DNA from 2 places in the Kribbella sp. NPDC051936 genome. Region 1 is predicted to be linked to the other one. Evidence: riboswitches for the same ligand, from Rfam matches in the RefSeq annotation. Region 1 holds a riboswitch; the other holds the start of a gene.
The links. A riboswitch is a leader RNA that binds a small molecule or an ion and turns the genes downstream of it on or off. The one in region 1 is predicted to bind FMN.
Positions count from the first base shown of each region.

Region 1 (5,251 bases):
AAGCTCGACGTCTCGCTGCGGCGGACGTACGTACTCGTCGGCGACGGCGAGCTGCAGGAGGGGTCGAACTGGGAGGCGATGATGGCGGCCTCGCAGTACCAGCTCGACCGGCTGACCGTGATCGTCGACCGGAACCGGCTGCAGCAGGGTGCGACCACCAAGGAGACCAACGACCTCGACCCGCTGCCGGAGAAGGCGGCCGCGTTCGGGTTCGCGGTGGTCGAGGTGAACGGCCACGACCACGGCGAGCTGCTCGACGTGCTGTCCGCCGTACCGTTCCGCCCGGGCAAGCCGACCTTCGTGATCGCCCACACGCACAAGGGCCACCCGATCTCGTTCATGAGCAACAACGTCGCCTGGCACCACCGGGTGCCGGACGCGGCGGAGTTCCAGCAGGCGCTGACCGAGCTGGAGGCTGTTGTTCCCGGATTTGCCAAGGAGCCGGCATGACCGCCGTACAAACCCCTTCCATCGCCGACCAGCCACGGTACGACTGCCGGGACGCGTACGTCGAGACGCTCGCGGAGCTCGCCGAGGCCGATCACCGGATCGTGGGTGTGGTCAACGACTCCGTCGGGTCGAGCAAGCTGAACAGCTTCCGCAAGGCGTTCCCGGACCGGCTGATCAACGTCGGCATCGCCGAGCAGGACATGGTCGGGGTCGCGTCCGGGCTGGCCAACGGCGGCCGGATCCCGTTCGTGTCGGCGGCGTCCTGCTTTCTCACCGGACGTGCGCTCGAGCAGATCAAGGCCGACGTCGCGTACTCGAACACCAACGTGAAGCTGTGCGGGATGAGCCCGGGCGTCGCGTACGGCGAGCTCGGCCCGACACACCACTCGATCGAGGACATCGCTTGGCTGCGCGCGATCGACGGCCTGCGGATCGTCGTGCCGGCGGATCCGGTCGAGACCGCGGCCGCGCTGCGCTGGGCGGCCGCCGCGCACGGGCCGGTGTTCATCCGGGTCAGCCGGATGAGCGTGCCGAAGGTGTACGGCGACGACTACGAGTTCCGGCTCGGCAAGGCGATCACGGTCCGCGAAGGCAACGACGTGACCGTGATCAGCAACGGGACCGTGCTGTGGCGGGCGCTGGCCGCCGCGGAACGGCTCGCCACGGAAGGGATCTCGGCCCGGGTGCTGTCGATGCCGACGGTGAAACCGCTGGACGTCGACGCCGTGGTCGCGGCCGCGCGGGAGACGGCCGGCATCGTGACCGCCGAGGAAGCGGTGCCGGGCGGCGGGCTCGGCGGCGCGGTCGCGGAGACCGTCGTCCAGCACCACCCGGCCCGGGTGTCGATCCTGGGCATCGGCGAGTTCGCGCCGACGGGGTCGGCCGGCTACCTGCTCGACCGGTACGGCCTGTCCGCGGACGGCATCGCCGACGCCGCCCGCAAGCTGCTCAGGCCAGGTAGCTGACGAGATCCGCGATCGAGATCATCGCGAAGCCATGAGTGTCGGCGAAACCGCGCAGGTCGGCGCCGGTCATCAGGGTGCCGTCGTCGTTCATGAGCTCGCCGATCACGCCGACCGGCGGCAGTCCGGCCAGCCGGACGAGTTCGACGGTGGCCTCGGTGTGACCGGGCCGCTGCCGGACTCCGCCGTCGACGGCACGCAACGGCAGGATGTGGCCGGGCCGGATCAGGTCCGCGCGCTGCGCCGAGGGATCGGCCAGCACGCGGACGGTCCGCGCCCGGTCCGCGGCGGAGATGCCGGTGCCGACGCCGGTCGCCGCGTCGACGGACACGGTGTACGCCGTCCGCAGGCTGTCCTGGTTGTCCGGCACCATCAGCGGCAACTCGAGCCGGTCCAGGATCTCCGGCGCGGCGGGCGCGCAGACGTAGCCGCTGGTGTGGCGGACGAGCAGGGCCATCAACTCGGGGGTCGCGAGGCTCGCGGCGAAGGTCAGGTCGCCCTCGTTCTCGCGGTCCTCGTCGTCGACGACCACCACGGGTCGCCCGACGGCGATCTCGGCGACGGCGCGCTCGATGGTGTCCAGGCTGGTGACGGTGTTCACGGTCGTTGTCCTCTCGGCAGTGCACGCAGAGCACTCCGGGGGCAACGACAAGCCCACGCCCCCGTTTCCGAGGACGTGCGACTGCCACGTGCGTCTTCCCATCCGGACTTTCACCGTCGGTCCTGGAGTTCCACCAGGTCAACCGCTCCTCCTCGCGGAGTCACGGGTCGCGGACTGTCACCGCCGGCTCGGAATTTCACCGACCCCAGAGCACGTGTGTTCTCTCGACCATCAGCTTAACGGCAACGAGCACCCCAGGAGTGTCATGTCCATCTCATCCGTCTGGCGAGAGATCGAACTGCCGGCTACCGGCGACTGGGTCGATTTCGAGCACGAGTCCGGCCTGGCACTCCGCCGCCCCACGTTCTACGGCGGCGCGGCGGCGGGAGGTGGCACGGGACCGGGCGATGGTGCGGCCGGAGGAGCCGCCGCGGCGGGCGTTGCTGTGGTGCGGAAGGTCCGCTTCGCGGCACCGCTTGCCGGCCGTTGGCGGTGGACGAGCGAGCCGACCCCGACCCGGCCGGACGTGCCCACAGCGCCCGGCTTCGGGGAGTTCGACGTGGCCCCCGCGCTCGACGACGAGCTCAATCCGTTCTTTCGCCATGGGTTCTGGCGGATGTCGCCTGGCGGGCGCAGTCTCGTGCATGCGGACCGGACGCCGGCGCTGCTGGTGGCCGACACTGCCTGGGCGCTGCCCTGGCGCGCCACCCCGGAGCAAGTACGTGAGTACGCCGCGGACCGGCAGTCCAAGGGTTTCAACGCGGTACTCCTGATGACCGTGCAGCCGGACATGCGCGCGGTCGGTCCGCGCGACCGCACCCAGGACGAAGGCTTCGACGTCGGCTTCGAGGACCTGCCCGACGGTCACCTGCGGCAACTGAACGCCGAGTACTTCCAGTACCTCGACGACCTCCTCGACATCCTCGTCGAGCACGGCATCGTCCCGGTCCTGCAGCCCGTCTTCCAGGGGTTCGGCTGGAAAGGCCTCGACGTGGCCGGCACCGTGGTGCCAGAGCAGGAGTACGCCGCCTACTGCCGCTACCTCGTCGCGCGGTACGGCGCCCGGCCGGCGATCTACCTGGTCGGCGGCGACGGCTCCGGAGTCGAGCCGCAGACCGCGGCGGGCGGCGCCGAGGTACACGCGGTCGACTGCTACGAGCAGCCCACCGGCATCCACTACCGCCCGCACATCCGCGCCGACGCCCACCAGGACGCCGAGTGGCTCGACTTCCAGTGGTGCCAGACCGGCCACACCGGCGAGCACGTCCCCGAGCGGGTCGCCGACATGTGGCGGAACCACCCGGTCAAGGCGGTCGCGAACGGCGAACCGACGTACGAGCACACCGGCCGGACCGGTGTGGCCGAGGGCTGGTGGCAGGGCCACGAGGCGTGGAGCAACCTGTGCGCGGGCGGGACGATGGGCGTCGTCTACGGCGCGGGCAGCCTGTGGCAGTGGCGGCTGCACGGCGAGGAGCCGGGGCACTCCGAGTTCTTCCTCGCCCCCGGCGCCGGCTGGCGGGAGGCGATCGGCTTCGAGGGATCGACGTACGTAGGGATGCTCGGCAAGATCCTCGACGGGCTGCCGACGACCGACATGGCGCCGGACTGGACCCGGGTGATCTCGGGCCGCGCGCTGAGCATGACCGACGGCGGACTGATCGTCTATCGCGAGAACGGCGGGCCGGTGATGGTGTTCGACGACACGGTCCCGCTGAACTACACGATCGTCGACCCGCGCGACGGCTCGGTCGTCGCGACCGGGCGGCGGGACACGCCGGGAAGTCCACTGCCTGACGCCGGTGGCGCACCGCGGGTCTACATCTGCCTATAGTCCAGGTTGATCGTCTCGAAGGGGGAGCGCCGTGAACACCAACCGTGGTGTCCGCCAGCCCGGGCTGGACGAGCTGCGGCTGCTCGCGAAGGTGGCCCGGATGTACCACGAGAAGGGCATCCGGCAGCCGCAGATCGCAGCCGAGCTGAACCTGTCCCAGGCGCGCGTCTCCCGGATGCTGAAACAGGCCGTCGAGGTCGGCATCGTGCACACCGTGGTGACCATGCCGAGCGGCGTGCACAGTGACCTCGAGGACGAGCTGCAGGGCCGGTACGGGCTGCGGGACGCCGTGGTCGTCGACACCCTCGGCGTGGGCGACGACGTGCTGCCGGCGCTCGGGTCGGGCGCGGCGGCGTACCTGGACATGACGCTGACCGGCGGGCACGTGGTCGGCATCTCGTCGTGGAGCGAGACGCTGATCAGCGCCGTCGACCGGATGCCGCGCAAGAGCGTTCCGGTGGTGGACAAGGTGGTCCAGATCGTCGGCGGGCTGGGCGACGCCGCGGTGCAGATGCAGGCCACCCGGCTGACCGCGCGGTTCGCCGAGCTGACCGGTGGGATGCCGGTCTACCTGCCCGCTCCCGGGCTGGTCGGCACCCCCGCCGTCCGCCGGGCGATGATGAACGATGTGTCGGTTCGGGACGTTCTGGGCACGTGGGGACAGCTCACCGACGCCCTGGTCGGGATCGGCAGCCTCGAACCTTCGCCGCTGCTGCAGCGCAGTGGCAACGCGGTCGCGGAGGCCGACCAGGACGAGCTGCGCCGGCTCGGTGCCGTCGGGGACGTGTGTTTCCGGTTCTTCGACGAAGAGGGAAAGCTCGTGCGTTCGACGTTCGACCAACGGGTCATCGGGGTGACCGCGAAGGAGCTGCTGGCGGTGCCGCGCCGGATCGGCGTCGCCGGCGGCGACCGCAAGTACTCCGCGATCCGCGCCGCCCTGCTCGGCGGCTGGGTCAACATCCTGATCACCGACCTCGCGATGGCTCACAAGCTTCTCGATGCAGCCTGACGAGCAGCGGGAGGTCTACGCGACCATCGACCTGGCGTTGCGGGTCGGTGAGGTGCTGCTGTCCAGCGGCGCCGGTACGGCGGACGCGACCGCGACGATCCTCGGCGTCACCGCGGCCGGCGGGCTGCGCGGGTGCGAGGTCGACATCACGTTCACGTCGATGGCGGTCTCGTACCAGGCCGCGCCCGACGTCGCGCCGGAGACGCACATCCGGCTGGTCCGGTACCGGTCGCAGGACTTCTCCCGGCTGACCGAGGTCGACCAGCTGGTCCGGCGGTTCGCCCGCGGCGACCTGACCCGCGAAGAGGCATCGCGGGAGCTCGCCCGGATCACGTCCGCCGGTCCGCCGTACCCGCGCTGGAGTGCCGTGCTCGCCTGGGGTGTGATGGCCGGCGGCG
Region 1 covers NZ_JBFAXS010000001.1:677,913-683,163, forward strand. The annotation lists gene AB0L64_RS03505 (transketolase) at 1-450, shown strand, start outside; gene AB0L64_RS03510 (transketolase C-terminal domain-containing protein) at 447-1,415, shown strand; gene ribB (3,4-dihydroxy-2-butanone-4-phosphate synthase) at 1,399-2,013, opposite strand; FMN riboswitch at 2,098-2,231, opposite strand; gene AB0L64_RS03520 (DUF4038 domain-containing protein) at 2,279-3,844, shown strand; gene AB0L64_RS03525 (sugar-binding transcriptional regulator) at 3,876-4,853, shown strand; gene AB0L64_RS03530 (threonine/serine exporter family protein) at 4,843-5,251, shown strand, end outside.

Region 2 (5,251 bases), on a different contig from region 1:
GGTGTCGAAGATTCCGCCGACGAAGACCGTGAACAGCAGCACGTTGCCGACGATGCCGACCGGCCACGCGGCGACCAGCCGGCGCATGCCGAACAGTGCGCTGGCCAGACCGAACACGTTGCCGACAATCTCCCGGACGAGCACCGGCGACCCGGCGATCGTCACCTGGGAGTGCAACAGCCAGTCGATCGCGTTCACTTCTCGCCTCCGTTGTCCTGCACTGTGCCGGCGGTCAGCAGCCGCTCGACGTACTTGGCGATCACGTCGACCTCGAGGTTGACGGTGTCGCCGACCTTGTTCGCGCCCAGCACGGTCAGCTCGAGCGTGGTCGGGATCAGGCTGACCCCGAACGTGCCGGTCGCGTCGTCCACGTCGGTCACGGTCAGCGAGACGCCGTCGATCGCGATCGATCCCTTCTCGGCGACGTACCGCAGGATCTCCGGGGACGTCGCGACCCGGACGTCCTCCCAGCGCTCCGCCGGGGTCCGGGAGGCGATCGTGCCGGTGCCGTCGACGTGCCCCTGGACGATGTGGCCGCCGAGCCGTTCGTGCGCGGCGACGGCCCGCTCGAGGTTGACCGGCGAGCCCTTCTCCAGACCGCCGAGGCTGGTCCGCTGCAGCGTCTCGCGCATCACATCCGCGGTGAACAGGCCACCGCCGTACTCCACCACCGTCAGGCAGCAGCCGTTGACCGCGATCGAGGCGCCGTGCGCGGCGTCCTCGGTCACCTTCGGACCGCGGATGGTGAGCCGCGCGGCGTCACCGTCCAGTAGATCCAGGGACTCGACGGTGCCGAGTTCTTCGATGATGCCGGTGAACATCTACTTTCCTCCCAGAGGAACCAGGGTCAGCCGGACGTCGTCGCCGAGGCGGGTGACGTCCGCTAGCTTGAACCGCCGCAGGTGGTCGATCGATTCCGCGCCGAGGTCGCCGACCGCGGCGTAGCCGGAGCCGAGGACGGCCGGAGCGACGTACGCGACGATCTGGTCGACCAGACCGGCGCGCAGGAACGCGGCGGCCAGCGTCGGACCGCCTTCGAGCCAGAGGTGCCGGATCTGCCGGTCGTCCAGCTGCCGGAGCACCTCGGCGGGATCGTGGGTCGGCAGCAGCAACGTCTCGGCGCGGTCGTTGCGGACGCGCGCGGTCGGCGGGATCTCGCGGTCACCGACGACCACCCGTAGCGGCTGCCGCACCGCGGGAACGTCGTTCTCGTCGCGGACCGTCAGCTCGGGGTCGTCGTTCAGCACCGTCTGGGTGCCGACGACGATCGCGTCGCACTCCGCCCGCAGCCGATGGACGTCGGCCCGCGCAATCGGGCCGGTGATCCACTTGCTGGTCCCGTCCGGCGCCGCGGACCGCCCGTCGAGCGTGGTCGCGAACTTCCAGGTGACGAACGGGCGCCCGACCCGAACGCTGTGCAGCCAGACGTGATTGACCGCCTCGGCCTCGGAGCGCAATACGCCCTCCACGACCTCGATGTTCTTGGTCCGGAGCTTGTCGGCGCCGCCCGCGGCGGTCCGGTTCGGGTCGGGTACGGCGTACACGACGCGCGCGATCCCCGCCTCGATCAGAGCGTCCGCGCACGGACCGGTCCGGCCGGTGTGGTTGCACGGCTCGAGCGTGACGTACGCCGTACCGCCGCGGGCGCGGGCACCGGCCATCCGGAGCGCCTCGACCTCGGCGTGCGGGCCGCCGGCAACGGCATGGAAGCCCTCGCCCACCGGATGCCCGTCGCGGCCGGTGATCACGCACCCGACCACCGGGTTGGGATGGGTGCTGCCGACAGCTCTCGCAGCCAGCTCGACAGCACGCCTCATCCAGGCGATGTCGATCGGCGACGCGTCGTTCACTGCTCGGGCCCCTCGTCGTCACGGACGCACTCCGGGGCCTCCGGCCGGCACGTCCGCTCCGCCGCCCACCGGGAACCGCGTCGCGCGGGCCGTCACAGCCCACGCTCCGCGCCGTCGGGCGCCAGAGCGCACCCGTCGACCGCGTGCGCCTCCCATCCGGACTTTCACCGTCGGTCCTGGAATTCCACCAGGTCAACCGATCGCCATACCGCAGCGACCGGGTCGCGGACTGTTACCGCCGGCTCGGAATTACACCGACCCCGGAGCACGCGAGTGGGTTCACTCGTGCTTCAAGTATGCCCTCTGCCGCAACCCGCACCACGACCCAGGTCACATCCTGGTCGACGCCGGCGGCACCAGCCGGCGGGTGAGGGCCAGCGCCGCTCCGGCCAGCGCGCAGCCGGCGGCCACCGCGAGGATCAGCGGCCGGTACCCGAACGCGCCGGCCAGCCCGGCGCCGACGAGTGGCCCGACCGCCTTCGCGATCGTGGTCGGCGTGCCGAGCATCCCGGCGATCGTGCCGAAGCCGCTCGCGCCGTACCGGTCGAGCAGGATCGCCGGGGTCGCGATCGACGACACCCCGAACCCCAGGCCGAACAGCACCAGGCACCCGATCGCCCCGCCGACGTGCTCGCCGACGGCGGGCAGCAGCGCGACCGCGACGCCCTGGACGAGCAGGATCAGCGCGGTGATCGTCGCCATCGGCAACCACCGTGCGGACACGCTCGCCACCAGTCGCCCGGTCACCGACATCAGGCCGAGCAGCCCCGCCAGGCTAGCCGCCCGCGCCGGCGGGTGGCCCAGACTGACGAGGTAGAGGACCAGGTGGACGGCGATCACGGCGAGCGCCGCGCTGTGTACGACGAACGCCCCGGCGAGCAGCCAGAACCCGGGATCGCGCAGAACTCTGGCCGGTGACTTCGGGTGCCGCGTGGATGTGGGCCGTGGCGCTTGCCGCGGTACGGCGAGGAAGTGCAGCGGGACTGTGGTGACGGCGAGGATGCCGGCCAGCACGACGAGGGCGGAGCGCCAGCCGAGGCTGTGGGCGAGGTAACCGGTGAGCGGGATGAAGATCGAGCTGGCCAGTCCGCCGACCATCGTGATGGTGAGGATCGAGTTCGTTCGGGCGGTCGGGGCCGCGACGGCGACCACGACGGCGAAGGCGGGCGGGTAGAGGACCATCGCGCAGGCGACGCCGATCAGGACGAAGACGGCGTACAACTGGACGGTGTTCTGGACCTGCGACCAGCCGAGGACGGCGGCCGCGGCCAGGGCCGAGCCGGACGCCATCAGACCGCGCCCGCCGCGGACGTCCAGGCGGCGACCGACGGGGATCGAGATGAGGCCGCTGACCAGCACGGCGATCGTGGACGCGCCGACCGCGGTCGTGGTGGAGATGGACAGCTCGTGGCTCATCGGGCCGACGAGGGCGCTGAAGGCGTACGTGAGCACGCCGTACCCGACGGTCGTCGTGATCGCCAGCGCGGCGATCAGAAACCGCAGCCGACCCGTCGTCGGCGCGGTGACCACTGACGGATCCATCACCAAAAGTCTTCCACGCCACGCCCCCCAGGTCCGGCGAATTACCACTCAGCGAAAGAACAGCCAGCCGGCCGTCCCCACCAGCCCAATCCCCCCAGCCAAACAAGCCACAGCCACCACCCACAACACCCGACCCCGCCCAGCCGCAGCAGCCGGCCGCGGCCCAGACGATGCGCCCCGCCCATCCGCAGCAGCCAGCCCGGGTGGTGGTGTGGGGGCCCAGTTGGGTGGGAGTGGGGGGAGTTGGTCGAAGACCTCGGGGGCGTCGGGGGTGTGGGACCAGGGGTCGGTGTCTGGTGGCGGGAGGGTGCCGGTTTCGGCCAGGAGGCGGCCGGCTGCTGCGGCGGAGGCGGGGCGATCGGACGGGTCCTTCGCCGTGAGGATGCTGATAAAGGTGCCCAGCGGCCCGCCGAGCTCCGGAAGGGGGCCGGTTGCGCCGGGGCGTTCGCCGGTGAGGAGTTCGACGGCGACGGCGCCGACGGCGTACAGGTCCTGGCGCGGGTCGGGGTCCGCACCCGTGAGCTGCTCGGGGGCGAGGTAGCCGGGCGTCCCGAGGACCGCGCTGTGGCGGGTCATCCGCGGCTCGTCGAGCAGACCGGCGACGCCGAAGTCCGACAGGCGCAGGTGCGGCCGCCCCGTCCCGGTGACGTCGAGCAGCAGGTTGGCCGGCTTCACGTCCCGGTGCACGACGCGGGCGGCATGCACCGCGGACAGTGCGTGCAGCAGCTGATCCAGCAGCACGGCGACGTACGCCGGGGGCAGCGGGCCGTGGTCGCCGAGGAGGGTCGCCACCGAGCCGCCGCGGACCAGGTCCATCGCGAACACGACCCGGTCGTCGTCCGCGGCCCACCCGTGCGGAGCGACCACGTGCGGATGCTCGATCCGCAGCGACTGCTCCCGGACGAACCGCAACAGCGTCGCCGCATCGTGCTGGCCGAGAACCTTCGCGGCGACGAAGGTCTCCCGCCGCAGGTCCCAGGCCCGCCAGACCGAGCCCATCCCGCCCGTCCCGATCAGGTCGATCAGCCGATACCGGCCCGCAAACGCCTCCACCGCCCAGAACTTACCGCCGCAGCCGGACCACCAGCAGCACGCCGACCATCAGGAGCAGCAGACCCCCACCGCCCAAGCCCGCCACCAGCTCGACCGGCGGACCGGCGTCGCCGTCGACGCGCCCCTGCACCGGACCGCTCGCCTGGTTGGGCTGACCCGGATCCTGGGACGGCGTGGTGCTCGGTGTCACGGACTCGCCGGCGACCGGCGTCGCACCGTCCACGTACGTCGGTTTGCCCGTGCCTGGCGTGCCGACGAAGCCGACGGTCAGCGTCATCGGAACGGTGAAGGCCTTGTCGTCGGTCTTCCGCGTCATCGACACCGCGACGTAGTACTCCCCCGGCAGCGAGGTCCCGGTGTCCTGATTGTTCGCACCGTCGCGGTTCAGGTACCGGATCTCCTTCGTGGTGATCGCCTTGACCGTGCCGTGCGGGTCGAGCACGGTGCGCTTGCCGGCCCCGCCGGGCACCTTCTTCGCGAACACGGCGTACACGTCCTCACCGGTCGGCGAGATCACGTCGAGGTCGACATACCGCCCGACGTCCACCGCCTTCGCGGTCGCCGCACCGAGCTGCGGAATGGACACCTGTGCCTGGATCCGCTGCCCCCAGTCCGCCTTCACCTTGTACAGCTGGACCTCTCCGGGCATCAGCGTGGTCTTGTAGCTGCCGGCGGCGACCAGCGGCGCGTCGGCGAAGCTCGAGCCCGGAACGATCTCGCGCGGCGTCGAACCCGGCATCGGTGTCCAGGTCGGGTCGCCCGCCTCGGCCGGCAGGTTCGCCATGGTCTCGACGGCCGGCTCCTCG
Region 2 covers NZ_JBFAXS010000010.1:61,284-66,534, forward strand. The annotation lists gene pnuC (nicotinamide riboside transporter PnuC) at 1-198, opposite strand, end outside; gene AB0L64_RS33040 (riboflavin synthase) at 195-821, opposite strand; gene ribD (bifunctional diaminohydroxyphosphoribosylaminopyrimidine deaminase/5-amino-6-(5-phosphoribosylamino)uracil reductase RibD) at 822-1,817, opposite strand; FMN riboswitch at 1,990-2,123, opposite strand; gene AB0L64_RS33050 (MFS transporter) at 2,181-3,392, opposite strand; gene AB0L64_RS33055 (serine/threonine-protein kinase) at 3,441-4,445, opposite strand; gene AB0L64_RS33060 (VWA domain-containing protein) at 4,456-5,251, opposite strand, start outside.
Region 2: another riboswitch for FMN. It lies ahead of ribD (bifunctional diaminohydroxyphosphoribosylaminopyrimidine deaminase/5-amino-6-(5-phosphoribosylamino)uracil reductase RibD); the one in region 1 lies ahead of ribB (3,4-dihydroxy-2-butanone-4-phosphate synthase).